2 regions of the Planococcus liqunii genome follow, and region 2 is predicted to be linked to the other one. Evidence: a T-box and tRNA genes for the amino acid it is inferred to sense, from the RefSeq annotation. Region 2 holds a T-box; the other holds one or more tRNA genes.

Region 1 (14,931 bases), 1.6 Mb from region 2:
AATTCTTTGCCCTTTTCATGTAAATTGATTTTCTGGTTTCCAAACCTTAAAGCTTTTCTATTGTCGCCAAATGTATGGGTGTCCAGCCCTAAAGCTTCATGGTAGAATTCGCAAGTGCGTTCGATGCTACTGACTGTTAAAACCAGATGATCCAGCCGGTCGATTTTCATTTGCCGCAGCTCCTTTCGCTTTAGTTTCTTAATTCAACTTCTCGCCTCTTCAACCCTTTTAAATAGCAAAAAGAAACATTGCTGGTGTATCTGTTGGCCAAGCCCCCTTTATGTTTACTCCCAGTTGCTCTGTTGAAGTCAAATACAAAAGAATTGAAATAATCGTATAAAATATTCTGAATATTTAACGGAATTGTCTTGCAATTCAAATCATCAGGTATATAATGTAGTTGAACTAAATATCAATTTATTGATACATATATTAAATATTTATCAAGGAGGAAGTACAATGAAAAAGTTTCTCGTCGCCATCATGGTCGCATTTCTTAGCCTGTCTGCCATGTCATCAGTCAGTGCGCATCCACGCCATCACGACAACGGTGGCGACGACTACGACTACAAGTTCACTGTGAAAAAGGAGCTGACCATCAGCAAAAGAGCGCTTAAAAAGTACCGGGACATCGATGTTGCGCTGGATGAAGGATTCACCGGATTAGTTCCAGGAGCCTGTGTACCGAATATGGGGATTCACTTGGTCAAACCGAACCGCGCGGATGACGCAAAACTCCACATCAAAAGACCGGAAATCTTGGTTTATGAGCCACTGAAGGACGGCAGCTATAAACTCGTCGCAGCTGAATGGTATGTGCCTGCAGAAGAAACAGACAAAACACCCGTATTATTCAACGAGAAATTCCAAGGCCCAATGGATAACCACGACGGCTCTAAAGGACAGCATTACGACTTGCACGCATGGCTCTTTAAAAAGAACCCCGATGGAATGTTCACACCGGAGAACAAGCGCGTAAGCTGTGAATTCGCAAAATAAAAAAAGCCGATGTTCTGAAAGAATCAGAACATCGGCTTTTTAGGTTCATCGCTTGGCATGGCGATGATGAGTATACCGGCGGTCGGGGTCGAACCGACACTCCCGTGAAGGAACGGGATTTTGAGTCCCGCGCGTCTGCCAATTCCGCCACGCCGGCATGTCAAAAGGACATTAATAAATATAACATAAATTATTCAAAACACCAATAGTTTTTCACAATAATATTAAAAAAAGTAGGAACGCCAGAATTCCGGCGTTCCTACTCCCTGTTTTAAAGGAAAATATTAAGGATAAAATAGATGCTTCCAGCTAGCAGAGCTGATATCGGCATCGTGATCAGCCATGTAATCAGCATCGTTTTAGCAGTGCCCCATTTAACGCCTTTCAGCCGGTGTGAAGCCCCGACACCCATGATGGATGACGAAATTACATGCGTCGTGCTCACTGGCAAGTGAATGAACGTTGCCCCGAAGATGACAGCTGCTCCTGTAAGGTCAGCTGCCACTCCGTTAACCGGACGGATTTTCATAATCTTGCCGCCGACGGTTTTGATGATTCTCCAGCCGCCGACAGATGTTCCAAGAGCCATGGCAAGAGCACAAAGCGCCTGTACCCATAACTGAATATCATCAGAACTTTGATAATTATTAACAATCAAAGCCATGGTAATAATCCCCATCGCTTTTTGGGCATCGTTTGTACCGTGCGAGAACGATTGCAATGCAGCAGTTGCAATCTGGATCAAGCGGAAATTGCGGTTCGTCTTCGTCAAATTATTATTTTTAAACACCACTTTAAATATGCTGTAAACAATATAACCGACTGCAAAAGCCAGCACCGGCGAAAGGATCAATGCTTGAAGAATCTTTATAAATCCTCCGTAATTCAAAGCCGTAAAACCAGCTGCAGCAATTGCGGCTCCGGCGATCGAACCAATCAAAGCATGAGAAGAGCTGCTCGGAATGCCGTAGTACCAAGTAACCAAATTCCAAATAATAGCAGCCAATAAAGCTGCCAGGATTACAACTGTTCCATTTGTAAGTGTAAATGGATCCACAATATCTTTTGTAATTGTTTTAGCAACGCCGGTAAAAGCCATAGCTCCAACAAAGTTCATAATTGCCGCCAGCATAATCGCATGGCGCGGTTTCAACGCTTTTGTGGAAACCGCCGTAGCGATTGAGTTGGCCGTATCATGAAAGCCGTTGATAAAATCGAATACTACAGCAAAAACGACAATTAAAACTGTTAATAGCAGCACCATATCCATCGGTCATCTTGCTCCTTAAGCGTTTTTCATAATAATTGATTCGAATGTATTTGCTACCTTTTGGCAATGGTCTGCAATTTCTTCAAGTTCTTCGTAGATTTCTTTGTATTGGATAATGCGAATCGGGTCTTTTTCCGTCTGGAATAAGTGTTTGATTGCGTGGCGTCTTGTCACATCGCATTGGGATTCATAATCTTTAATCTTAATCGCATGCTCTCTCATAGCAGGCAATTTCTTAGAAGACATTAAATCTACAGCAGTTTCAATTTCAATCGTACTCAAGCGAATCGCTTCCACAAACTCCAGCATGAACTCGTCTGCATTAATAATCGAATACATTTCAAACATGGAAGCTGTATGGTCCAGCCCATCGAGCACGTCATCCATCGTCATGGCAAGGGCCAAGATATCTTCGCGTTCAATCGGCGTGATGAACGCTTGATTCAAGTCCTGGATAATCGTATGGACATAATTGTCCCCTTTGGTTTCGTAATCCTTCATCGTGTTCGAAAATATTTTCAGATCGCTGATTTCCCGCAATTTATAATCCGCAAAATAAGCAGCACTCTCTTTTAAATTCAATGCGATTTCACCCAATAAAACTGCAAACTTATCTTTCTTCTTGAAAGCCATTTTCTTACCTCCGCTATATTCATAAAATAAAATCTAAGCTTTTATATAATATACTATTTAACATCAGTTGCATACTATATTAATAAAATTTACAATCCTGTAATATTGAAAATTTCCACGAAAATAACATACTCCTTTTTTCAATTAAAGTCCAGAAATTTTGACTCTAAATGCTACAAGAAGGTAATTATTCAACTGTTTCTTACTCTTTAGCTATAGCAAGGATAGTTTCATTTTTTTCTAAAGTAATACTCTCTTATGGAGGATTTGCTTTTAAGATAATAGCATCAGTTAATTTTTCTGGACGCCACTGCCTTAATTCTCCCTGTCAATCGCAGCATTTTGCAGCAACAACTTTGCTTTCTCCCATGCTTACAAAACTGTTTTTAGTATAATCTAGTGGGCTTTCATTCACTTCGCTCGATTCTGCAAAGATTATAAGGGCAAACAGGATTTAGGCGACTGTGATGCTTGATCAAGCCACATAGCATTTTATAAATTCCGTTTCTTGAACATAAGACATTGCGTTAAGTCCCTCTCCTATAGCACATGCTTTAAACACTCCTGCGCCAGCTCTAAGCCATTTCTCTCTACTTGATCATAACTCTCTCTTAAATCGCCTGAATGGCTTTTAGAGTTGATATTTAAGCTTTAAGCATTAGTCACTTGTTAATGAAGTAATGCCCGGCTGCATATGCTGCCTTCAAGCAATTCACTCTTTCTTTAACGCGGCAATCCTCAAATGCAGCATTTCTTGCGCTGTCCTTCCCTCTCTTGAATAGATTCATGTATGAGACAATTGCCATTCATTAAAACAGCGCCAGTCCAACAAATTCAGCACATGTACTATCCTTCATGCCTTCATTCTATTTTTCACAGGTTGCTGTCAGCGTAGTTCTGATGGAAAACAAAAACCGTGGCTTTTCTTTAAAATGAGCAAAAAAAACTTCCAGTTTTGAAATAAATCAAAACTGGAAGTTTATAAAGGGCAGGCAGGCCCTTTTAATTGATACCGGCGGTCGGGGTCGAACCGACACTCCCGTGAAGGAACGGGATTTTGAGTCCCGCGCGTCTGCCAATTCCGCCACGCCGGCAAATTATGATGGAGGCGGCAACCGGACTCGAACCGGTGATAAGGGTGTTGCAGACCCATGCCTTACCACTTGGCTATGCCGCCATAACTTTTGGAGCGGAAGACGGGGTTCGAACCCGCGACCTCCACCTTGGCAAGGTGGCGTTCTACCACTGAACTACTTCCGCAAAAGCTGGGGTACCTGGATTCGAACCAGGGCATGACGGGATCAAAACCCGTTGCCTTACCGCTTGGCTATACCCCAATAATTGGATGGGGCGGACGAGGGGAATTGAACCCCCGAGTGCCGGAATCACAATCCGGTGCGTTAACCACTTCGCCACGACCGCCATAATATTATTGGTATATCGATTAGTTATTAAAAGAAAAAACATGGGGCGGACGAGGGGAATTGAACCCCCGAGTGCCGGAATCACAATCCGGTGCGTTAACCACTTCGCCACGACCGCCATCATATAAAATTTAAAATTGGCAGGGGCAGTAGGAATCGAACCCACATCGGAGGTTTTGGAGACCTCTGTTCTACCGTTAAACTATGCCCCTATAAAAACTGGTGGTGGGGGGCAGATTCGAACTGCCGAACCCGAAGGAGCGGATTTACAGTCCGCCGCGTTTAGCCACTTCGCTACCCCACCTAGTGGTGCCGGAGAAAGGACTTGAACCCTCAACCTACTGATTACAAGTCAGTTGCTCTACCAGTTGAGCTACTCCGGCATGGAGAATTAAAAAATAAAAAAATGGTGGGTCAGGACGGAATCGAACCGCCGACACTTAGAGCTTCAATCTAATGCTCTACCAACTGAGCTACTGACCCACGTAATTAAGATAAAAATGGCGGTCCCGACCGGGATCGAACCGGCGATCTCCTGCGTGACAGGCAGGCATGTTAACCGCTACACCACGGGACCTTTTTGGTTGCGGGGGCAGGATTTGAACCTGCGACCTCCGGGTTATGAGCCCGACGAGCTACCGAACTGCTCTACCCCGCGACAATAATATAGGTGATACAGTGTTACTCTTGCGCTTTCGCTTGATGGACACCTGCATCGCCTTTCGGCTGCTTCGGTGTTAATCGTTGTCTTCGTTCAGCGATTTTTTCTATCCGCGACGATCGTATTGTTCTTACTTTATCATACTTATATTCACTTTGTAAGGCATTTCAGCGTTAAAGGAATATCTTATATAATAGAAGAAACTTTTCAAATCATTACTGGAATTATGTATGTTGGAAATGGTGGAGGATGACGGGATCGAACCGCCGACCCTCTGCTTGTAAGGCAGATGCTCTCCCAGCTGAGCTAATCCTCCGTATAATATAAATCAACATCTGTGACAATTTGCGAACTCTGCTATGAAGACGTTAAAGGAATACTCCTTCCTCGCTTCGCTGCGTCGTCGCAAATTACCATCTTCGTTTGGTAATTTGGTGACCCCTACGGGATTCGAACCCGTGTTACCGCCGTGAAAGGGCGGTGTCTTAACCGCTTGACCAAGGGGCCATTAATTGGTATTGAAGAATATCTACTGGCGGAGAGCAAGGGATTCGAACCCTTGAGACGGTTGCCCGCCTACATGATTTCCAATCATGCTCCTTCGGCCACTCGGACAGCTCTCCAAAAGTTGGCTCCGAAGGTAGGACTCGAACCTACGACCATCGCATTAACAGTGCGGTGCTCTACCACTGAGCTACTTCGGAATAATATGGATCAGCCTGGCAACGTCCTACTCTCACAGGGGGAAACCCCCAACTACCATCGGCGCAAAAGAGCTTAACTTCCGTGTTCGGGATGGGAACGGGTGTGGCCTCTTTGCCATCATTACCAGACCAATTTATTTTGAAAGACAAGTATTATTATACCAAGTCTACAAGGTATTGCAAGCTTTATTTTCAAAAAACCTGCGGCTTGTGCCTTCAAAACTGGATATGCGACATTGAACAACGGTGTTGGTTAAGTCCTCGATCGATTAGTATTCGTCAGCTGCACGCGTCGCCGCGCTTCCACCCCGAACCTATCTACCTCATCGTCTTTGAGGGATCTTACTTGCTTGCGCAATGGGAAATCTCATCTTGAGGGGGGCTTCGTGCTTAGATGCTTTCAGCACTTATCCCGGCCACACATAGCTACCCAGCGATGCCCCTGGCGGAACAACTGGTACACCAGCGGTGTGTCCATCCCGGTCCTCTCGTACTAAGGACAGCTCCTCTCAAATTTCCTGCGCCCGCGACGGATAGGGACCGAACTGTCTCACGACGTTCTGAACCCAGCTCGCGTACCGCTTTAATGGGCGAACAGCCCAACCCTTGGGACCGACTACAGCCCCAGGATGCGATGAGCCGACATCGAGGTGCCAAACCTCCCCGTCGATGTGGACTCTTGGGGGAGATAAGCCTGTTATCCCCGGGGTAGCTTTTATCCGTTGAGCGATGGCCCTTCCATGCGGAACCACCGGATCACTAAGCCCGTCTTTCGACCCTGCTCGACCTGTACGTCTCGCAGTCAAGCTCCCTTGTGCCTTTACACTCTGCGAATGATTTCCAACCATTCTGAGGGAACCTTTGGGCGCCTCCGTTACTCTTTAGGAGGCGACCGCCCCAGTCAAACTGCCCGCCTGACACTGTCTCCCGCCCCGATCAGGGGCGTGGGTTAGAATTTCAATACAACCAGGGTAGTATCCCACCGACGCCTCCCCCGAAGCTGGCGCTCCGGGTTCTCTGGCTCCTACCTATCCTGTACAAGTTGCACCAAAATTCAATATCAGGCTGCAGTAAAGCTCCACGGGGTCTTTCCGTCCTGTCGCGGGTAACCTGCATCTTCACAGGTACTATAATTTCACCGAGTCTCTCGTTGAGACAGTGCCCAGATCGTTACGCCTTTCGTGCGGGTCGGAACTTACCCGACAAGGAATTTCGCTACCTTAGGACCGTTATAGTTACGGCCGCCGTTTACTGGGGCTTCAGTTCGCACCTTCGCTTGCGCTAAGCACTCCCCTTAACCTTCCAGCACCGGGCAGGCGTCAGCCCCTATACGTCACCTTACGGTTTTGCAGAGACCTGTGTTTTTGCTAAACAGTCGCCTGGGCCTATTCACTGCGGCTCTCTCGGGCTATACACCCTACCAGAGCACCCCTTCTCCCGAAGTTACGGGGTCATTTTGCCGAGTTCCTTAACGAGAGTTCACTCGCTCACCTTAGAATTCTCTTCTCGCCTACCTGTGTCGGTTTGCGGTACGGGCACCTCCCGCCTCGCTAGAGGCTTTTCTTGGCAGTGTGAAATCAGGGACTCCAGGGCGCAATGCCCCTTGCCGTCACAGTTCAATGTTTGCGGAAACGGGATTTGCCTCGTTTCCCACCTTGCTGCTTGGACGCGCTCAACCAACGGCGCGCTCGCCTTATCCTTCTGCGTCCCCCCATTGCTCAAACGGCGGGGAGGTGGTACAGGAATATCAACCTGTTGTCCATCGTCTACGCCTATCGGCCTCGACTTAGGTCCCGACTGACCCTGAGCGGACGAGCCTTCCTCAGGAAACCTTAGGCATTCGGTGGACGGGATTCTCACCCGTCTTTCGTTACTCATACCGGCATTCTCACTTCTAAGCGCTCCACGGATCCTTCCGGTCCCGCTTCGACGCCCTTAGAACGCTCTCCTACCACGGACATCTGAGATGTCCATCCACAGCTTCGGTAATCCGTTTAGCCCCGGTACATTTTCGGCGCAGTGTCACTCGACCAGTGAGCTATTACGCACTCTTTAAATGATGGCTGCTTCTAAGCCAACATCCTGGTTGTCTAAGCAACGCCACATCCTTTTCCACTTAACGGATATTTGGGGACCTTAGCTGGTGGTCTGGGCTGTTTCCCTCTTGACTACGGATCTTATCACTCGCAGTCTGACTCCCAAGCATAAATCACTGGCATTCGGAGTTTGTCTGAATTCGGTAACCCGGGATGGGCCCCTAGTCCAAACAGTGCTCTACCTCCAGGATTCTCTATCTTGAGGCTAGCCCTAAAGCTATTTCGGAGAGAACCAGCTATCTCCAGGTTCGATTGGAATTTCTCCGCTACCCACACCTCATCCCCGCACTTTTCAACGTGCGTGGGTTCGGGCCTCCAGTAAGTGTTACCTTACCTTCACCCTGGACATGGGTAGATCACCTGGTTTCGGGTCTACAACTGCATACTCATTCGCCCTATTCAGACTCGCTTTCGCTGCGGCTCCGGCTTCTCACCTTAACCTTGCATGCAATCGTAACTCGCCGGTTCATTCTACAAAAGGCACGCCATCACCCATAAACGGGCTTTGACTAGTTGTAGGCACACGGTTTCAGGATCTGTTTCACTCCCCTTCCGGGGTGCTTTTCACCTTTCCCTCACGGTACTGGTTCACTATCGGTCACTAGGTAGTATTTAGCCTTGGGAGATGGTCCTCCCGGATTCCGACGGAATTTCACGTGTTCCGCCGTACTCAGGATCCACTCAGGAGGGAAGCGATTTTCGGCTACGGGGCTGTTACCCACTGTGGCGGACCGTTCCAGGTCGCTTCGCCTAACCGCTTCTTTTGTAACTCCGTATTGAGTGTCCTACAACCCCAAGAGGCAAGCCTCTTGGTTTGGGCTGATCCCGTTTCGCTCGCCGCTACTCAGGGAATCGCATTTGCTTTCTGTTCCTCCAGGTACTTAGATGTTTCAGTTCCCTGGGTCTGCCTTCTCATGTGCTATGAATTCACACATGGATACCGCCCCATTAAAGGCGGTGGGTTCCCCCATTCGGAAATCTCCGGATCAATGCTCACTTACAGCTCCCCGGAGCATATCGGTGTTAGTGCCGTCCTTCTTCGGCTCCTAGTGCCAAGGCATCCACCGTGCGCCCTTTCTAACTTAACCATTAGAAAGTCGACCGATAAATCGGTCTCATCACTCGTGTTGCTTGTTTTCGTTGTTTCAATGTCGTCATATCCAGTTTTCAAAGAACAAGCTCGTTTTCGCGCAAAAAAAAAGAAAACGATTGGTGGAGCCTAGCGGGATCGAACCGCTGACCTCCTGCGTGCAAGGCAGGCGCTCTCCCAGCTGAGCTAAGGCCCCAAGAAGTTATGGTGGGCCTAAATGGACTCGAACCATCGACCTCACGCTTATCAGGCGTGCGCTCTAACCAGCTGAGCTATAGGCCCTCTTGGGTATTCAAAATGATCAGGAAAGTTCTACTGAACCTTCAAAACTGAACGCAAAACGTCAACCGAAACCCGCAGGTTTCGTTCCGAATATATCCTTAGAAAGGAGGTGATCCAGCCGCACCTTCCGATACGGCTACCTTGTTACGACTTCACCCCAATCATCTGTCCCACCTTCGGCGGCTGGCTCCACAAGGGTTACCTCACCGACTTCGGGTGTTACAAACTCTCGTGGTGTGACGGGCGGTGTGTACAAGGCCCGGGAACGTATTCACCGTGGCATGCTGATCCACGATTACTAGCGATTCCGGCTTCATGCAGGCGAGTTGCAGCCTGCAATCCGAACTGAGAACGGTTTTCTGGGATTGGCTCCCCCTCGCGGGTTGGCAGCCCTTTGTACCGTCCATTGTAGCACGTGTGTAGCCCAGGTCATAAGGGGCATGATGATTTGACGTCATCCCCACCTTCCTCCGGTTTGTCACCGGCAGTCACCTTAGAGTGCCCAACTGAATGCTGGCAACTAAGATCAAGGGTTGCGCTCGTTGCGGGACTTAACCCAACATCTCACGACACGAGCTGACGACAACCATGCACCACCTGTCACCGCTGTCCCCGAAGGGAAAGCCCTGTCTCCAAGGCGGTCAGCGGGATGTCAAGACCTGGTAAGGTTCTTCGCGTTGCTTCGAATTAAACCACATGCTCCACCGCTTGTGCGGGCCCCCGTCAATTCCTTTGAGTTTCAGCCTTGCGGCCGTACTCCCCAGGCGGAGTGCTTAATGCGTTAGCTGCAGCACTAAGGGGCGGAAACCCCCTAACACTTAGCACTCATCGTTTACGGCGTGGACTACCAGGGTATCTAATCCTGTTTGCTCCCCACGCTTTCGCGCCTCAGCGTCAGTTACAGACCAGAAAGTCGCCTTCGCCACTGGTGTTCCTCCACATCTCTACGCATTTCACCGCTACACATGGAATTCCACTTTCCTCTTCTGCACTCAAGTCCCCCAGTTTCCAATGACCCTCCACGGTTGAGCCGTGGGCTTTCACATCAGACTTAAAGGACCGCCTGCGCGCGCTTTACGCCCAATAATTCCGGACAACGCTTGCCACCTACGTATTACCGCGGCTGCTGGCACGTAGTTAGCCGTGGCTTTCTGGCGAGGTACCGTCAAGGTGCCAGTAGTTAATTGGCACGGTTTCTTCCCTCGCAACAGAGTTTTACGATCCGAAAACCTTCATCACTCACGCGGCGTTGCTCCGTCAGACTTGCGTCCATTGCGGAAGATTCCCTACTGCTGCCTCCCGTAGGAGTCTGGGCCGTGTCTCAGTCCCAGTGTGGCCGATCACCCTCTCAGGTCGGCTACGCATCGTCGCCTTGGTGGGCCGTTACCCCACCAACTAGCTAATGCGCCGCGGGCCCATCCTGCAGTGACAGCCGAAACCGTCTTTCCGTAACCTCCCAGGAGGGAGGTCAAACTATTCGGTATTAGCACCGGTTTCCCGGAGTTATCCCGATCTGCAGGGCAGGTTGCCCACGTGTTACTCACCCGTCCGCCGCTAAACGCTTGGAGCAAGCTCCAAGTGTTCCGCTCGACTTGCATGTATTAGGCACGCCGCCAGCGTTCGTCCTGAGCCAGGATCAAACTCTCCATTATAGAGAACCGATTGCTCAAATTCTGCTGGCGTCTCGCCGTTCCGAAGAACGCACGAGTCGCTTGATCTGGCAATGCCTGATCAGTATGTTAAGCCACGAACACCGTGTTGCTCACGCACCCTTGCGCCGATTGCCTGAGGCAACCTTCGCAAAAGCCGTTCTCGCGCCAAGGCGCTCGTGACGTCTTTCGTTGACGTTTTGCTGTTCAGTTTTCAAGGTTCATGTTTTCGTCCTGTAAAAGCGACTTCTTTAATTTAACATCGTTGTCGTTTGGCGTCAAGCTTTTTCGAAATGTTTTATTATCCTGAAAAAACTTAATCTCTCTTTGCGACGTGTATTATCATAATACGGATTCCACTTTCCTGTCAACGCTAAAACTGAAAAAACTTCAAAAAGTTTTCTTCTTCATCTATTAGCAAGTTTGTTCATATGGAATACCGGCAGCTCTTTGTCCAAAGCCGTACTCCTTCTATGCCCTTGCCTCCCTTGATTTTCGCTTTAATCCTCCACTTCCTGCTTCTTTACCTTTCAAGATTTCGACTAGTTAGTCTCAATATAATTCCTCCCTCGCCCTTTTCCTAACTAAAAAAGAATTGATTCCCTTGTAAAAGAATCAATTCTTTTTTATAAGTTATTCTCTTTTTAGTTTTTCACATAATAGTATCGATGGAAGATTCCTTCACTTTTTGTCTTTATACTTTCAGTGGAAAGCAAATCTTTTTCAACCAAAAACTCTATAAAGACTTCCAAATTCGATGAGTAGTTTCTCAACTCTTCCTGTTCATGCAATTCCTGGATGGTCCATTTCTCTTTTTGTTCCATTACTTCCCGAATATGCTGAGCCCCATCTTTTGTGCGGGAGTGGATGAAAAATTCACTCGCTAAAAATAAAAGCTCTAACCGTTTTTCCAACGCTTCATCGCTCATGACCAGTTCTTCGTAGAGTTTGTATATAGCCGGTTCCATTTGTTTCACTTGCGACCATACGGTTACTTCAGGCGGCAGCCCGTTTTCCAGAACAGCAAGCCTCGCCAAATGATGAAGCGACTCTACGATATGGTGATAAGCATCCAGATAGTTTTTCTCTTCAAAGAAGACTTTGCCTTCCAAGTAGCGGCGAATCAGCTTTGCAAATTCCATTCCCATTTTGATTTTGCGTCCATAGAACGGATAGTCTTTCAATTCGGTTTTGAGTTTCTCCATAAATTCGTTGCGGTCGTATATGATGCGCCCGTGGAACAACCAGTCCACAATCTTTCGGTTGGTTCCAAGCAGCAGCCATTTATGCAGCTGTTTTTCAGTAACGATATGCATAGCCGCTTTTTTATCCAGGTACGTATAATGCTTGGTAAATACGGGTGTTTCATTTTCCTTAGTGATGATCAGCAGAATCGAGTCGAATGTATCGGTGATTGGGCTCACCTTTTCACGCTTCTCAACCAGAATCACTCCAAGGGTGCTTTCCTGGCTGGCGCGTTCCTGGTAAATGGGTCTTAGAATTTGTTCCATCAATTTCACTCCTTGCAATACTATCTATACTTATTCACTTCGTTCCTGTTTTTAAAAGCCGTAAGGCGAAATTACTCAACCACTTCCTGCGTATGTATGCATCTGTTGCCGCTTTTCTTTATTTCGACATATTTCTCCATGATTCCTGCACGCTTTAATCTTTATCACTTTTTCGCACTGTTTATGATATAGTATGATGGATGCAAGGAGGAAAGAATTTAAATGAAACCTTATAAAAATAAAATCAATCGTATCCGGACTTTTGCCTTAGCGCTGATTTTCATCGGCATTGTTATTATGTACGTCGGCATTTATTTCAGAGAACACCCGTTGGTCATGGTGATTTTCATGTTGCTCGGTGTAGTTGCCATTATTGGCAGCACAGGCGTCTATGCCTGGATCGGACTCTTATCGATGAAGACCGTTCCGGTAGAATGCCCGAACTGCGGAAAACATACAAAGATGCTTGGACGCGTGGATATTTGCATGCATTGCAACGAACCGCTTACAATGGATCCTGCTCTTGAAGGAAAAGAGTTCAACCAGGATTACAACAAGAAAAATTCGAAGATATAAATATAAGGTCCGCGTGAACTCGAAGTTCACGCGGACCTTTTTTATTTGCTGCAAAAAGGGCAAAAGAAAAAACGAGCACTAAAGCCTGCTCGTTTTTTATTGGGCTTTTGCCGTTTTCCCTAGACAGTCCTGGCACGTTCCATAGATTTCAAGCCGATGGTAATCCACTTGGAATCCGGTAACATGCGAGGCGAGATGTTCCACTTCATCCAGTCCCGGATAATGGAAGTCGACGATTTTGCCGCAATCATTGCAAATTATATGGTAGTGGTCGTGTGTCACAAAATCAAAACGGCTGGAAGAATCCCCGTAAGTCAATTCTTTTACAAGCCCTGCTTTTCTGAACACACGCAAATTGTTATAAACCGTTGCAACGCTCATATTTGGAAAAGTTTTCTCAAGCGCGCGATAAATGTCATCCGCTGTCGGGTGCATCGTTGAATGGATCATATACTCCAGAATCGCATGGCGCTGTGGAGTAATTCGAACACCTGTAGACTTCAAAGCATCAAGCGCGTCTTTTAACTGTACTTCAGACATCGCTGTGCACCTCACTTCATCAATATTCTTACATTGTAATCGTTATAAATAGTGTACCCAAAAATGAGGAGCGATGTCAAGAAATCACTATATTGTCCGTTCTGCCAAGTGCTTTTCCAATTATTTTTGATGCAAATCCTTTTCAACTCGGCCGAGGCGCAGATTGACAAGTCGCGCAGCGACAAAAAGAAAATCCGACAACCGGTTTAAATATGCCAATACATTGGGCGGAACTTCTTCCCCGATGGATATAGCGGCGCGTTCCGCTCTTCGGACAATAGTACGCGCCATATGGAGAGCCCCTCCAGCGGGATGCCCGCCCGGCAGGATAAAGTTTTTCAATGCCGGCACTTCTGCATCAAAGCGGTCGATCCATTGCTCCAGCTTGGTAATGTCTTCTGCTGTCAGCTTCCATTTCACTTCTTTGCCTTTTGGCGTGGCCAATTCTGCCCCGACATGGAAAAGTGTGGTTTGGATTTCATGCAAAACTGCTTCCACTTCTTCTTTTTCCTCGAAGAATTCATTAAACAAATGGCCTGCTGCCACCCCAATCATGGAATTCGCTTCATCACAAGTGCCGTAAGCTTCCACTAATGGATCATTTTTTGCGACACGTGTGCCATAGACGAGTGAAGTTGTTCCTTTATCGCCGGTTTTTGTATAAATCTTCATCTTTAATACCCCCGCTCCATATTGACGAGATTGCTCGGATGCGGATCTTCCGCGATCCACTTTTTCAGATTTGCCACAAACACTTCCAGCGCCCGTTCGACATATTTTTCAGAATGGCTGGAAACATGGGGCGACACCACTACATTTGGCATCGACCAAAAAGGGTGGGCTTTCGGCAGCGGCTCTTGCTCAAACACATCCAGTACGGCATAAGCAATTTCTTCTTTTTCCAGCGCTTCGATTAACACTTTCTCTTCAACCAGGTCTCCGCGGCCAAAATTCATAAAGATGGCTTCGTTTTTCATAGCCCGGAAGTGTTCGGCTTTTAGCATGTGCTTTGTTTCTTTGGTGCTTGGCAAAACCGAAATGACACTATCGACTTTCGGCAATACGTCGATCAATTGGCCAAGCGCCACCATTTCTTCCATAGCATCTGCAGATTTGCCTGAACGGTTACAGCCAATGGTATGGACACCGAACGCCTGCAGCAAACGCCCGATTTCCACTCCGATGGCCCCTGGTCCCATGATCAATGCAGTTGATCCAGACAATTCGGTAGAACCTGATTTTCGGCTCCATTCCTCTTTGCGCTGCTGTTCATAGATAAAAGGCAGTGACCGTTTCAACGCCAGCAAATGGGCGAGCACCGATTCTGTCATCGGCGTCTTGTGGATTCCTCGTACATTGGAGACCACAATGCCCTTTTCTAAAATTGCCGCATGCGGCATCTTTTCAACCCCAGCACTGGCTACCATGATCCATTTCAACTTTTCCGCTTGCTGAATATCTTCATCTGAAAGATCTTCGCCAAATGTAACCACGAT
Region 2 (14,931 bases):
ATTGATACTCCACCTGAAGGTCTTTTCAACTACGCATTTTACGGCATTGAGACAGATGCACAAATTATCGGTCTGTTTGATGAATCTTTGATTAACTACAATGAAAAATTAGAACCCGAACCAAACGTAGCTTCTTGGACAACAGAAGACAATAAAGTCTTCAACTTCAAGTTCAAAGAAGGCGTAAAATGGCATAATGGCGAAGAACTGACAGTTAATGACTGGTTATTCGCTTTTGAAACAATCGCGAGCCCTGACTATGACGGCCCTCGCTATACAAACGTCCAGACAATTGAGGGCGCAGAAGCTTTCCGCAAAGGAGAAGCCGATACAATTTCCGGGGTTGAAGTCGTGAATGACTACGAAATCAACATCACTTTTGACCAGCCTCGAGTAAATAATTTAACAAACCTTTGGTCTTACCCGCTCCCGGAATCTGTACTTGGAGATGTTCCAGTTGCTGAGATGTCGGCATCTGAATGGGTGCGTACAACGCCAATCGGCATCGGGCCATTCAAAGTGGATAAAATCGTCCCTGGTGAATCTGTTGAAATGTCACGTTTCGATGAATACTGGAATGGCGATGTGAACTTGGATAAAATCGTAGTCCGTGTAATCGACAACTCTTCAGTAGTTGGCGCTTTGCAAAACGGCGATGTAGATATGATCAGCCTTCAGCCGGTTTCAGGCCCTGAAGTAGAGCCTTTGGAAAATGTAGATATCATTACGTACCCTGGGCTATCTTACTACTATGTAGGATTCAAGCTTGGCAAGTTCGATAATGAAAAACAGACCATCACTGAAGAACTTCCAAAATATCAGAGCAAAGAACTTCGCCAAGCGATGATGTACGCCATCAACCGCCAGGAATGGGTTGATGCTTTCTTCTTCGGCTACGCGAAAGTTGCAAACAAACCGGTTCCGACTGCTCACTGGAACGCTGCAGACGACAGCGAATTGAACACGTATGAATACGATCCGGAAAAATCAAAAGAAATGCTGGATGCTGCCGGATACAAAGATACAAATGGCGACGGCTTCCGTGAAGATCCGAACGGCGATGAGTTTGTTGTGAAATTCTCCCACTATGCAACAGGAAACCCGACGTTCGAGTCACGTGCACAAGCGATTACGCAATATTGGGAAGAAGTCGGCATTAAATCAGAATTGGAAATGGTCGAAGTTAACTTGTACTATGAAATGATCGAAAAAGACGATCCTTCTATTGAAACATTCTTCGGAGGATGGGGAACTGGTACAGATCCGGATCCATCTGGCCTTTGGAAAGCAAACCAATTATGGAACTACCCTCGCTACAATAATCCTAAATCGGATAAATTGCTCGATGATGCTTTGAATATTGATATTGTCGGTACGGACCAGCAAAAACGTACTGATTTGTATATCGAATGGCAAAAGATTGTAAACGAAGAAGTTCCAATGCTTTATATTGCAGAATTAGAAGAAATCGTAGCTGAAAGCAAGCGTGTCGGCGGGACGAAATACGATGTCTCCGGCTCAAACAGCCCAGCTGAATGGTTTGTAACAGAATAACAAGCAAGTCTCAACATTCAACGATGGGCTGAAAAAGCCCATCGTTGAATAATTATATGGATGCTCTTATGCACGGTAAGGAATGCTTGAAGGCAAGCAGCTCTTACCGTGCGGGAGAGCGCAACTAAGACTAACACGGACAAGGAGAGTATATATGCTGAAATACACATTTAGAAGATTGCTTGGAATGATTCCTATGCTCATCCTTATTTCAATTGTTGTTTTTTCCCTTGCCAAGCTAATGCCAGGCGATTCATTGAGCGGTGAAATCGATCCACTTAATACGAATCCTGAGTATATTGCAGAGATGAGAGAAAAACTGGGCTATAACGATCCGTTACCGGTGCAGTATTTTAATTGGGTTACGGATTTTGTGCAAGGGGACTTCGGCAAATCGACGCGTTTTAAAGTGCCGGTTGCAGATGTCATCATGGAAAAAATTCCAAACACCCTCTTTCTTGGTGTAATGGCGCTATTGATCACATATATCCTGGCTTTTATCATGGGTATGTATTCCGGACGGAATCCGTACACCATTGGTGATAACGCCATCGCAGGCATCAATTATGTGATGCTGGCAATTCCTTCGTTTGTAGCAGCTGTATTTGCGATTTACTTTTTCTCATTCCATTTAAACTGGTTCCCGTTCGGGGGATCTGTAGATATTTTGATTGAAGACGGCACCCTTGAATACTGGCTCAGCCGGCTGCATCATGTCCTGCTGCCAGCCATTGTACTTGGGGCGATGAGCACGGCCTCTTATACGCAGTTTCTCCGCAATGACATCATTGAAAACTCGCGGAAAGATTTCGTGCGGACAGCCCGGGCAAAAGGTACGCCGATGAAGAAAATTTACAACGTCCATATTTTACGGAATTCAATCATTCCACTGGTGACGTTCCTGGGCTTTGATTTTGCTGCATTGATTGGGGGAGCTATTATTACAGAAACCATTTTCACCTATCCGGGAATCGGCCAATTGTTCCTCGATTCGGTAACGAACCAGGATTATCCGACTTTGATGGCATTAACGATGCTCTTGTCATTTTTAACATTAGCAGGAAATTTAATAGCAGACATACTTTATGGGATCGTGGATCCACGAATCCGTTTGGATTAGGGGGGAGCAAATATGGCATCATCAACCACTATTACACAGCAGAAGAAGCCGGAAAGAAGCTTATCTCCATGGCAGATTGCCCGGAAAAAGTTCTTGCGCAATAAATTGGCGATGGTGAGTACAGTTTTCATCATAATCGTAACTGTTATCTCATTACTGGCACCGTTTCTTGCGCCTTATCTGTCGCCGAATCCAGATATTACAAAAGTGAATATCAGTTCTATGAACATTCAGCCAAATGGTGAACATATTCTTGGAACGGATAAAAGCGGAAGGGATGTATTAACGCGTTTGTTTTACGGAGGACGGGTTTCTCTATTAGTAGGTTTTAGTGCGACGTTGATGGTTATTACACTCGGAACGGTAGTCGGATCCATCGCAGGATTTTTTGGCGGGGCAGTAGACAGCATTTTAATGCGCTTTACTGACTTCGTTTTAAACTTTCCGTTCCTGGTCTTCGTTATTGTATTGAATACGGTTCTCTATGGGATTGTAGATGGCCTTTGGGTGCTGATCATGGTGATTGGGGTACTTAGCTGGGGCGGTGTGGCACGGCTGGTGCGCAGTAAAGTGCTGGCAGAAAAAGAGAACGAATACATTCTCGCTGCCTTGTCGATTGGCTGTTCGCCGTGGAAAGTCATCCGAAAACACTTGTTGCCGAATGTTATGTCGACGATTATTGTCCAAGGAACCTTAATCTTTGCCAGCATGATTGTCGTGGAATCGGCTTTAAGCTACTTAGGTTTTGGAGTTCCCCAAACGACGCCAAGCTGGGGCAATATGCTGTCTTCTGCCAATGAGCCGGATGTTTTGCAAGGCAAACCATGGATTTGGATGCCGCCAGCTTTAGTTATTACCCTGACAATCCTTTCCATCAACTTTATTGGTGAAGGTTTGAAAGACGCCTTAAATCCAAAATCATTGCGTTAAACCCGAAGGGCTGCTTTTATAGCAGCCCTTTTTGATTTAAAAAAATAAATGTTTTTGACTTTCTACTATTATATATAATAATTTTGAGTTCATATAGATGATAAATATCAAATAAATACTATACACTTTGGTTATAAGTTGTATAATCTAGTTAACAGACTTTTCGGGAAAATAAGGAGGAGAGCTAAGTGAATCGAAAGAAGATGTACTGGTTTCTCTGTTTGGCATTGGGATTTAGTTTTTTTCTCGCAGCATGCAGCGGCAATAGTAATAGCCCGGCTCCAGAAAATTCAGAAGGAGGAACTGAAGGCGGTGCCTCAGGAGAGTTGGATTCCGAACAGGTGCTGAATTTGATGGAAAGTGCTGAAATTCCAACGATGGATTCTGCCTTAGCTGAAGACACAGTGGCTTTTAATATTCTAAATAACGTCAATGAAGGATTGTATCGTCTGAATCAGGAAAACATAGCAGAACCGGCAATCGCAGAAGGGGAACCGGAAGTCAGCGAAGATGGGTTGACCTATACATTTAAGCTTCGCGAAGCCAACTGGTCTGACGGTACACCTGTCACCGCTCAGGACTTTGTCTTCTCCTGGCAGCGTGCCGTAGATCCAGCCACCGGTTCTCCGTATGGTCCTTATATGATGGCCGGCACCATTAAAAATGCGGCGGCAATTTCAGAAGGCAAGATGGATAAAGCAGAGCTTGGCATTGAGGCTACGGACGACAAAACTTTGGTGGTGACGCTGGAACGTCCGGTCCCTTATTTCCTTTCGTTGATGTCTTTCGGAACTTTCCTGCCGCAAAAGGAAGCCTTCGTCACTGAAAAAGGCGGGGCATATGCTTCTAATTCAGACAACCTTCTGTTCAATGGACCGTTTATCCTGACAAACTGGGACGGTACCGGCTTAACTTGGTCAATGGAGAAAAATCCAGAGTATTGGGATGCAGAAACCGTTAAACTTGAAACGATCAATGTCGATGTAGTAAAAGATGCCGGGACAGGGCTCAACCTTTACAATTCAGGAGAAAAAGACCGTACCACTTTATCTGGTGAATTTGCCATGCAATACGCGGATGACCCGGAAGTGGTAAGAGAACTTGAACCGAGTATCTTTTATATGAAGTTTAATCAGGAACGGAATGGGCAGCCTACTGTATTGGCCAATGAAAATATCCGAAGAGCAATTTCAATGGCTTTCAACAAACAAGATTTGGTGGATGTTGTACTTGCGAACGGCTCTTTGCCAGCAAACTACCTGGTGCCGGCTGAATTTACATTTGATGAAAACCAGGAAGACTTCCGGGAAGTCAACGGCGACATGAATGAATACAATGCAGAAGAAGCGAAAAAACTATGGGCACAAGGGATGGAAGAAGAAGGATTGACGGAAGTCACGATTGAATATTTAGGGGACGACACCGAACTATCCAAAAAGATGAATGAATATTTAAAAGCACAGCTGGAAGAAAACCTTGAAGGGCTGACCATCTCCATCAAGACAGTTCCTTTCAATGTCCGACTGGAATTGGATGAAGCACAGGACTTTGAAATCCAAAATTCAGGATGGGGCCCGGATTATCAAGACCCGATGACATTCATCGATTTGTTTGTAACCGGATCTCCTCAAAACAAAATGGGCTACTCAAATCCTGAATTCGATGCACTGGTGGAATCAGCCAAAGGCGATCTGGCACTCGATATTCCGGCACGCTGGGATGCCATGGCGCAGGCTGAGCACATCCTGATTGAAGAGGACGCGGCTATTGCACCGATTTATCAGCGAGGAGCCATGGCGCTGCAGAAACCATATGTCAACGACATAGTTGTTCATCCATTCGGCGGGGATTTCGGCTACAAATGGGCATACATTTCAGGAAAACAGTAAATTTTAAAAGACAAAAAAAGGCTGCCATAACGGCAGCCTTTTCGTTATTTGCGCTTTCGGCCCAAGCCCATCGCATTTTCCATTTTCTTTAAGGTTTTATTAGCCAAGAAATTGGCTTTCTCAGCACCTTCATCCAAAATTCGGTCAAGCTCTTCAGAATTCAGCAATTCCTTGTAGCGTTCCTGAATTGGCGCAAGGTGGCCGGTGACCGCTTTGGCGACAGAAGCTTTGAAATCGCCATAGCCGGCTCCTTCGTATTTCGAAACGAGCGATTCAATGCTTTCGTTGGTCAATGCGGCTTCAATCGTAAGCAAGTTTGAAATACCTGGTTTGTTCTCAGGATCGTATTTCACGATGCCTTCAGAGTCGGTAACGGCACTTTTGATTTTTTTCTCGATGGTTTTTAAATCATCCAACAGCGTAACTATCGCTTTTTTGTTTGTATCCGACTTGCTCATCTTCTTGGTTGGATCTTGAAGCGACATGATACGGGCACCGTTTTTCGGTACACGGATTTCTGGAATTTTCAATACTTCGTTATAGCGTTTGTTGAATCGTTCCGCCAAATCTCGGGTCAGTTCAATATGCTGCTTCTGGTCATCGCCTACTGGCACGACATCGGTTTGGTACAGCAGGATATCTGCAGCCATCAATGGCGGATAAGTCAACAGCCCCGAAGAAACAGAGGTGCTCTTCGCTGACTTGTCTTTATACTGCGTCATGCGCTCCAGTTCACCGATGGTTGAAATGCATTGCATCATCCATCCCGCCTGAGCGTGAGCTGGAACTTCCGATTGGATAAAGAGCGTTACTTTTTCCGGGTCGATTCCAACCGCCAAATACAATGCAGCCAATGCTTTGATATTCTTTCTTAATTCCAGCCGGTCCTGCGGCATCGTGATGGCATGCTGGTCCACGATGCAGAAAATGCAATCATACTCATCCTGCAAATCGGTGAATTGCTTGAATGCGCCGATATAGTTTCCGAGTGTAACGGTACCGGTAGGCTGGACGCCTGAAAAGATTTTTTTCATCCAAATTCCTCCTCAATATAAAAAACACATCACACATCCCCAAAAAAAGGGACGAATGATGTGTCTTTCCGCGGTACCACCCTAGTTGCCGTCACCGGCCACTCTTCTTCATAACGTGAAGATCACGAAATCGGCTACTGTTATTTCACCGGTTCAGCTCAAAAGTCCATTCAATGCTGCACTTCATCTGTTTCCACCAGCCACAGACTCTCTATAGAAGGAACAGCATTTACTCTTCTTTTTCATCGCTCATTGTATATTGATTTATTATAATACAAAGAAGTTTTTATTAGCAAGCTTACAACTGATAAATAATGAGTGAAATCATCATGGCTGCCAGCGTAAAGCCGCCGATGATCAATAATGGAGCGCTTGAGATGGCCATTATTTCCGACGGGGAGCGCATTTCGTCATCTTCCAACGTGGATTTGCCTTTATAGACTTTTCGCATGCTCATCGTAAAGATGTCAAAAATTCCGGTTCTGATTACAAAAACCCATAAACCAATAAATAATACAGTACCTCCGTAGACAAAAGAATTATTGATATAGGATAAAAGAGAGAATGGTTCACTCCTAAACACCATGGTCAAAAGTATTAAAACTTGTATAATGATTATTCCAATAAAGGATTTTTTCATTTTTCGCACCCCAATTCTAATCTATTGTAGAAGAAAATATAAAAAAAATCAAAAATTATTGAAAATATTTTTGTTAAAAATTCCTCATAAATCCAATATTCATGCTCTTTCGTGTAACATTATTGACATGCCATTGTTATAAAGTTGTAACTAGTCAAAAAAAAGTGCTGTACAAGCAAAAAAGATTATGTATAATAAACAGTGTACCAATTTTTCAGAAAATTTAAGGGGGTCACGTAAGTGAGAAACAGCAAGGTATTTTGGCTACTAAGCCTGGTTTTAGTTCTTAGTGCCTTCCTAGCAGCATGTGGCGGCGGGGAAGATACTTCAACTGAACCATCAGATTCAGAAGGCGACAAAGAGAAAGAAAGTGCATCAGGAGATTTGGACTCAGTCCAAGAACTGAACTTGATGGAAAGTGCAGAAATACCAACAATGGATTCAGCTCTTGCTGAAGACGCTGTAGCATTCAACATTATGAACAATGTTAACGAAGGTTTGTACCGCTTGAACCAGGAAAACATTGCAGAACCTGCAGTAGCTGAAGGAGAACCAGAAATCAGCGAAGACGGTTTGACTTACACTTTTAAATTGCGTGATGCTAAATGGTCAGATGGTTCACCTGTAACTGCACAAGATTTCGTATTCTCTTGGCAACGTGCAGTTGACCCGGCTACTGGATCACCTTATGGTCCTTATATGATGGCTGGAACGATTAAAAACGCTGCAGCTATTGCAGAAGGCAAAATGGACAAAGCTGAGCTTGGTGTAGAAGCTAAAGACGAAAAAACTCTAGTGGTAACACTTGAGCGTCCGGTTCCTTACTTCATCTCATTGATGGCATTTGGTACATTCTTGCCGCAAAAAGAAGCTTTCGTTACTGAAAAAGGCGATGCTTACGCTTCTAACTCAGAAAACCTTCTTTACAACGGACCATTCACATTGACAAACTGGGATGGCACTGGCCTGACTTGGTCAATGGAAAAAAATCCTGAGTACTGGGATGCTGAAACTGTAAAACTTGATAAAATCAACGTAGACGTTGTTAAAGAGTCTGGTACAGGGGTTAACCTTTATACATCAGGCGAAAAAGACCGTGCTGGTCTATCTGGTGAATACGCAATGCAATATGCTGATGACCCAGAAGTAGTAAGAGAATTAGAACCAACTGTGTTCTACTTGAAATACAACCAAGAGCGCAATGGAAAAGAAACACCACTTGCTAACGTAAACATCCGTAAAGCGATTTCAATGGCTTACAACAAACAAGATTTGGTTGACGTAGTATTGGCAAACGGATCACTTCCAGCTGATTTCTTAGTGCCAACTGAATTCACATTTGATGAAAGCAAAAAAGACTTCCGTGAAGTAAACGGAAAAATGAACGAATTCAATGCTGAAGAAGCTAAAAAACTTTGGGAAACTGGCTTGAAAGAGCTAGGAGTAACAGAAGTTACACTTGAAATGCTGGGTGGAGATTCTGAACTTGCCAAGAAAATGGATGAGTACATGAAATCTCAACTTGAAGGAAACCTTGAAGGGTTGACAATCAACCTGAAAGCAGTTCCATTCGCAGTACGTCTTGAACTTGACGAAAAACAAGATTACGATATCCAAAACTCTGGTTGGGGCCCTGATTACCAGGATCCTATGACTTTCCTAGACTTGTTCGTAACAGGTTCTGCTCAAAATAAAATGGGTTATTCTAACCCTGAATTCGACAAATTGATTGAACAAGCTAAAGGCGAATTGGCTCAAGACATCCCTGCACGTTGGGAAGCAATGGCTAAAGCTGAGAAAATCTTGATCGAAGAAGACGCAGCTATCTCTGGTATCTACCAGCGTGGTATCATGTCACTTCAAAAACCATATGTTCATGACATTGTTGTTCACCCATTCGGTGGAGATTTCAGTTACAAATGGGCTTACATTTCTGGAAAAGAATAATTTTGTAAATTGGCCACTGTGAAAAACAAATAGTAAGAGAGTATATCGCTGCTTGTTACTGGACGATATACTCTCTTTTCTAATGTAAGAGAATTCACGGAAAATTGACCATTTTCTGCTAACTTTTGAAAAAAACAAGCCTTTATTCTTAACAAAAAAACAAGTCTTGTCACATAGAGAACAATTTTTTACGGAGGTGCAACATGGCACGATACATCGGCAAACGTTTAATCTACATGGTACTTACTCTAGCATTGATTGCCACTTTTACATTTTTCTTAATGAAAATTTTACCGGGTTCCCCTATCGCTTCCGCAGGTAAATTATCTCCAGAACAAAGGGCAGTTGTTGAAGAAGCCTACGGTTTAAATGATCCTTTACCGGTTCAATACTTTAATTACATGTTCGGCTTGGCGCAAGGAGATTTGGGTATTTCCATTAACCAATTCAAAGGAGCTCCTGTAACAGATCTGATTCTCAGCCGTATGGGACCGTCAGCACAAATCGGTTTCCAAGGTATGGTATTAGGGACGATTATCGGAATTTTGCTTGGTATGATTGCTGCATTGCGGCAAAATACCTGGGTGGATTATAGCAGTACTTTGATTGCGATCATCGGGATATCGATTCCATCCTTTGTCTTTGCTTCACTGCTTCAATATTGGTTCGGTTTAAAATTGGAATGGTTCCCTGTAGCTTTATGGAAAGACGGATTTATGTCCAGCGTCTTGCCGTCAATTGCGCTGGCGATGTTCCCGCTTGCAACAGCAGCACGTTTTATTCGTACTGAAATGATTGAAGTATTGGGTTCAGACTATATTACGTTGGCAAAAGCTAAAGGGGCCAGCGGTTCTGAAATCGCTTTCAAACATGCTTTCCGGAATGCATTGATTCCGTTGATTACTGTTTTGGGGCCAATGACTGTTGGTATTCTGACTGGATCACTAGTAGTAGAACAAATTTTTGCGATTCCAGGAATTGGAGAACAGTTCGTTAAATCTATTATGGTCAATGACTTTTCCATTATCATGGGCACAACGATTTTCTTCTCAGTGTTCTTGATTGTCGTCATTTTGATTGTAGATATTCTTTATGGCATCATCGATCCTCGGATCCGTCTTTCAGGAGGTAAAAGTTCATGACACAAAATCTAGAAAAATTACCGAAAGGTTCGTTTGATCGAATCAAGGTAGATACCAAACAAGCCGAGCGCATCTCAAAGCCGAGCGTTAGTTTCTGGCAAGATGCATGGCATCGGCTTAAGAAAAACAAAGGCGCCATTGCTAGTTTAATCCTGTTCCTTTTAATCGTTATCATGTCGTTTGTAGGGCCGATGATCAGCCCATACGAACCAAATGCTCAAACCATCACGCATGCAAACTTGCCTCCGAAAATTCCAGGTCTTGAAAAACTAGGGATTTTTGACGGAGTAGGAACTTTAGGCGGAAAAGAAGTTAACTTATACGAAATGAAAAAAGTAGAAGTCAACTATTGGTTTGGAACAGACGGCCTTGGACGCGATATGTTCTCGCGTCTTTGGGTGGGTACACAAGTTTCGCTGTTCATTGCCTTTGTAGCTGCAGCTATTGATATGTTGATCGGGGTTATTTACGGTGGGGTTTCCGGATATTTCGGCGGCCGTATAGATGATTTGATGCAGCGTATCGTTGAAATTTTGACAGGTATTCCGAACCTGGTCGTCGTAATTTTGTTTATCTTGATCATGGATCCCGGAATCCTTGCCATTATCATCGCTCTGACCATCACCGGTTGGACCGGCATGTCGCGGGTTGTGCGTGGACAGGTTCTTAAATACAAAAACCAGGAGTTCGTATTGGCTGCCAGAACTTTAGGAGCCAGCGACTCACGTATTATTTGGAAACACCTAATGCCGAACGTTCTGGGCATCGTTATTATCAACACCATGTTTACAATTCCAAGCGCTATTTTCTTCGAAGCGTTCTTGAGCTTTATCGGATTAGGGCTGCAGGCGCCAGACGCATCGCTCGGTACTTTGATCAATGATGGCTACAAATTGCTTCAATACCAGCCGCACATCTTAGCATTCCCGGCGATTTTGCTCAGCTTGATCATGATTTGCTTTAACTTGATCGGTGACGGCCTTCGTGATGCGCTTGATCCTAAGATGAAAGATTAAGGAGGAAAGTTACAAATGGAAAAGATTCTACAAGTAAAAGACCTCGAACTTTCCTTCAACACTTTTGGCGGGGAAGTAAAAGCAATCCGAGGCGTAAACTTTGATTTATATAAAGGGGAAACATTGGCAATCGTAGGTGAGTCGGGATCAGGTAAATCCGTAACGACAAAATCCATCATGCGCCTGCTTCCTGAGAATTCAGCTGAATTCAAAAATGGCGAGATTCTTTTTGGCGGACGTGATCTGACTAAATTGAGCGATAAAGAAATGCAAAAAATCCGCGGAAAAGACATTTCGATGATTTTCCAGGACCCGATGACTTCGTTAAACCCGACGATGCCGATTGGCCGCCAGATTACGGAGCCGATTTTAAAACACCAAAAAATCAGCAAAGCGGAAGCGAAAAAAGTAGCAATTGATCTGCTTCGCCTGGTTGGAATGCCAAAACCGGAATTGCGCATGAAACAATACCCGCACCAGTTTTCCGGCGGTCAGCGCCAACGTATCGTTATCGCCATTTCGCTTGCCTGCAATCCGCAGATTTTGATTGCGGATGAGCCGACTACAGCGCTTGATGTAACGATTCAGGCACAAATTCTGGAATTGATGAAAGATCTGCAAAAGAAAATTGATACATCGATTATCTTCATCACCCATGATCTTGGAGTCGTAGCGAATGTTGCAGACCGTGTAGCTGTTATGTATGGCGGCAAAATTGTTGAAATCGGAACAGTAGATGAAATTTTCTATAACCCGCAGCATCCTTATACGTGGGGCTTGTTGAGTTCAATGCCATCTTTGGATACTTCAGATGCAAAACTTTACGCAATTCCAGGAACACCGCCGGACTTGTTGGCACCGCCTAAAGGAGATGCATTTGCACTCCGCAGTGAATACGCGCTTCAAATCGACATGGAGCAAAACCCTCCATTCTTTAAAGTAAGCAATACTCACTATGCGGCAACGTGGCTATTGCATCCTGACGCACCACAAGTTGAACCTCCTGCAACCGTAGTGGAACGCATGAAGAAGTTCCCAGGAAGCAGATATTATGAAGGAGGAGCGGTTTACAATGGCAGATAAATTATTGGAAATCAAAAACCTAAAACAGCATTTTAATGTTGGCAAAGCAAACGAAGTTAAAGCTGTCGACGATATCAGTTTTGATATTTACAGAGGCGAAACTTTAGGCTTGGTTGGCGAATCCGGCTGCGGGAAATCCACTACCGGCCGCTCGATCATCCGCTTGTATGATGCAACTTCAGGGGATGTTTTCTTTGAAGGTGAAAATGTACACGGCAAAAAGTCCAAAAAAGATTTGAAGAAATTCAACCGCAAAATGCAAATGATCTTCCAGGATCCATACGCTTCATTAAACCCGCGTATGAAAGTAATGGATATTATTGCCGAAGGCATTGATATCCATGGATTGGCTAAAAATACTGCTGACCGCAAGAAAATGGTTTTCGATCTTCTTGAAACGGTTGGATTGAACAAAGAGCACGCAAACCGCTATCCGCATGAATTCTCAGGTGGACAGCGCCAGCGTTTAGGCATTGCCCGTGCACTTGCGGTAGATCCGGATTTCATCATTGCCGATGAACCGATTTCGGCGCTCGATGTATCGATTCAGGCTCAGGTCGTCAACTTGCTGAAAGAACTGCAGGAAGAAAAAGGACTGACGTATTTATTCATCGCTCATGACTTGTCGATGGTAAAATACATTTCCGACCGTATCGGCGTTATGTATTTCGGGAAACTTGTGGAATTGGCTCCAGCGGAAGATTTATACAACAATCCGATGCACCCATATACACAATCGCTGCTTTCAGCGATTCCGCTGCCGGATCCGAACTACGAGCGCAACCGTGTCCGTAAATCATACGATCCAGCTATGCATAACTACACGGAAGCTGATAATGTACAAATGAGAGAAATCACGCCGGGCCATTTTGTCCAATGTTCAGAAAAGGAATTTGAATCATTGAAAGCTGCCAGCGCTGTAAGATAAGATAAATGAAAAAACGGATGCCCATGTGGCATCCGTTTTTATGTGTATACGTTCTGGAAATACTGAAAATAATGTAAGAGAGCTTCTTGCTTTGCTGTATATAATATTCGGAAAAATGTTAAGATAATTACAGATACTGACATAGGAGGCGTGACTGTATGAAGAAAAAGTTACCGATAGCAATTTGTTCATTGCTGCTTGGAACGTTGCTGGCTTCTCCAGCATCAGCAGCAGAAGACGAGTCTCAGCCACCGGATTTTGAAAAACGTACATATCATGCAGCAACGATAGATGCGGAAGTACTGGCATCTTCTAAATTATTTGCTTTTGATTCCGGCTTAGCCTTTGATTACCCGGATGCCGTACGGGGCATTTTTGTCACTGCCCACTCTGCAGGCGGCGCCCGGTTCGATCAACTCGTCGATTTGGTGGATACGACAGATTTAAATGCGATGGTAATAGACATTAAGGAAGATTTCGGCCATTTAACATACGAACCGAAAGAAGGGAGTCCGCTTGCAGCACTCGGCATTGGAGAACCCTATATCGAAGAGCCGCGTGCGATTTTGGAACGCCTCGAGGAAAAGAAGATTTATCCGATTGCACGGGTGGTCGTTTTTAAAGATTCAGTCCTGGCAGAAAAACGTCCGGAATGGTCGTTTGTCGACGGCAATCAGGTTTGGAAAAACCGAAGGGGAGAATCTTTTGTTAATCCTTTTATGAAAGAGGTATGGGACTACAACGTTCAAATCGCCATTGAAGCAGCTAAATTAGGCTTTAAAGAAGTCCAGTTCGACTATGTCCGTTTCCCGGAAGGATTTGAACACAGGGCAGATACACTGCAATATTCCATGGGGAAATACGCCGAGTCAGATCTTGATCCCATTCAACGGCGAGTGGAAGCAGTAACCGACTTTGTCGCATATGCCAGAAAGCAATTGGAACCATATGGAGTCGAAGTTTCTGTCGATATTTTCGGCTATTCCGCAACCTTGCCGGAGGCGCCGGGCATTGGACAGAACTTCTCCAAAATCTCGGAAAATGTGGATGTCATTTCTTCCATGATTTATCCGAGCCATTGGACTGCTTATTTCGGCATTGCCAAACCTGATCTGGAACCGTATAAGTTAGTGGCCGAATATGCCAAAGTTGAAAATAAAAAGTTGGCGGCATTGAAAAATCCGCCGGTGTCACGGCCGTGGCTTCAGGACTTTACAGCTTCTTATTTAGGAGCCGGCAATTATAAAAGATATGGAAAAGCAGAAGTGGAAGCGCAAATAAGGGCTTTAAATGAGAATGGGATTGAAGAATTTTTGTTATGGAATGCTGGCAACACCTATTCAAAAGGAGTAGATTATACCCCTTGATAAGCAAAACAAGCCCAATCCAACGATTGGGCTTGTTTTTTTGCAACTATTTTTGTTTTCATTCGTACTATATAAAGTAGGGGAAATGATTTTCAAGAAGGAATCGTAATTGAGAATAAAAAAATCTTCTATGTGGGTTTAAAACCTTTATACACGGGTAAAATAAAGAATATAAATAAATGAAGGAATTAAGAATTATGTAGCAATTATGTGACATTCAATCAGTTTTTTAAATAAATTTTAACAATCCCTATATTCAATAGATAACGATTGTTGTATAA

The links. A T-box is a leader RNA that pairs with one kind of tRNA and senses whether it is charged. The one in region 2 lies ahead of trpS (tryptophan--tRNA ligase), so its partner is inferred to be a tRNA-Trp.
Region 1: it encodes a tRNA-Trp, which carries the amino acid that the T-box ahead of trpS (tryptophan--tRNA ligase) is inferred to sense. The anticodon was not compared.

What each region holds. Positions count from the first base shown of each region.
Region 1 covers NZ_CP129238.1:1,095,552-1,110,482, reverse strand. The annotation lists gene QWY22_RS05565 (VOC family protein) at 1-170, opposite strand, end outside; gene QWY22_RS05560 (hypothetical protein) at 460-999, shown strand; tRNA gene QWY22_RS05555 (tRNA-Leu) at 1,073-1,156, opposite strand; gene QWY22_RS05550 (inorganic phosphate transporter) at 1,271-2,269, opposite strand; gene QWY22_RS05545 (DUF47 domain-containing protein) at 2,285-2,902, opposite strand; tRNA gene QWY22_RS05540 (tRNA-Leu) at 3,913-3,996, opposite strand; tRNA gene QWY22_RS05535 (tRNA-Cys) at 4,006-4,079, opposite strand; tRNA gene QWY22_RS05530 (tRNA-Gly) at 4,088-4,162, opposite strand; tRNA gene QWY22_RS05525 (tRNA-Gln) at 4,168-4,239, opposite strand; tRNA gene QWY22_RS05520 (tRNA-His) at 4,249-4,324, opposite strand; tRNA gene QWY22_RS05515 (tRNA-His) at 4,369-4,444, opposite strand; tRNA gene QWY22_RS05510 (tRNA-Trp) at 4,465-4,538, opposite strand; tRNA gene QWY22_RS05505 (tRNA-Tyr) at 4,547-4,630, opposite strand; tRNA gene QWY22_RS05500 (tRNA-Thr) at 4,634-4,709, opposite strand; tRNA gene QWY22_RS05495 (tRNA-Phe) at 4,734-4,809, opposite strand; tRNA gene QWY22_RS05490 (tRNA-Asp) at 4,828-4,903, opposite strand; tRNA gene QWY22_RS05485 (tRNA-Met) at 4,908-4,984, opposite strand; tRNA gene QWY22_RS05480 (tRNA-Val) at 5,228-5,303, opposite strand; tRNA gene QWY22_RS05475 (tRNA-Glu) at 5,420-5,494, opposite strand; tRNA gene QWY22_RS05470 (tRNA-Ser) at 5,521-5,610, opposite strand; tRNA gene QWY22_RS05465 (tRNA-Asn) at 5,617-5,691, opposite strand; rRNA gene rrf (5S ribosomal RNA) at 5,705-5,820, opposite strand; rRNA gene QWY22_RS05455 (23S ribosomal RNA) at 5,941-8,875, opposite strand; tRNA gene QWY22_RS05450 (tRNA-Ala) at 8,998-9,073, opposite strand; tRNA gene QWY22_RS05445 (tRNA-Ile) at 9,083-9,159, opposite strand; rRNA gene QWY22_RS05440 (16S ribosomal RNA) at 9,262-10,811, opposite strand; gene QWY22_RS05435 (nucleotidyltransferase-like protein) at 11,453-12,319, opposite strand; gene QWY22_RS05430 (YgzB family protein) at 12,542-12,895, shown strand; gene perR (peroxide-responsive transcriptional repressor PerR) at 12,992-13,435, opposite strand; gene QWY22_RS05420 (cob(I)yrinic acid a,c-diamide adenosyltransferase) at 13,556-14,107, opposite strand; gene QWY22_RS05415 (D-2-hydroxyacid dehydrogenase) at 14,110-14,931, opposite strand, start outside.
Region 2 covers NZ_CP129238.1:2,709,543-2,724,473, reverse strand. The annotation lists gene opp4A (oligopeptide ABC transporter substrate-binding protein) at 1-1,554, shown strand, start outside; gene opp4B (oligopeptide ABC transporter permease) at 1,709-2,674, shown strand; gene opp4C (oligopeptide ABC transporter permease) at 2,687-3,604, shown strand; gene QWY22_RS13750 (peptide ABC transporter substrate-binding protein) at 3,793-5,493, shown strand; gene trpS (tryptophan--tRNA ligase) at 5,538-6,527, opposite strand; T-box leader at 6,572-6,782, opposite strand; gene QWY22_RS13740 (DUF3899 domain-containing protein) at 6,826-7,113, opposite strand; gene QWY22_RS13735 (peptide ABC transporter substrate-binding protein) at 7,408-9,114, shown strand; gene opp3b (oligopeptide ABC transporter permease) at 9,318-10,256, shown strand; gene opp3C (oligopeptide ABC transporter permease) at 10,253-11,272, shown strand; gene QWY22_RS13720 (ABC transporter ATP-binding protein) at 11,288-12,355, shown strand; gene QWY22_RS13715 (ABC transporter ATP-binding protein) at 12,345-13,283, shown strand; gene QWY22_RS13710 (putative glycoside hydrolase) at 13,442-14,650, shown strand.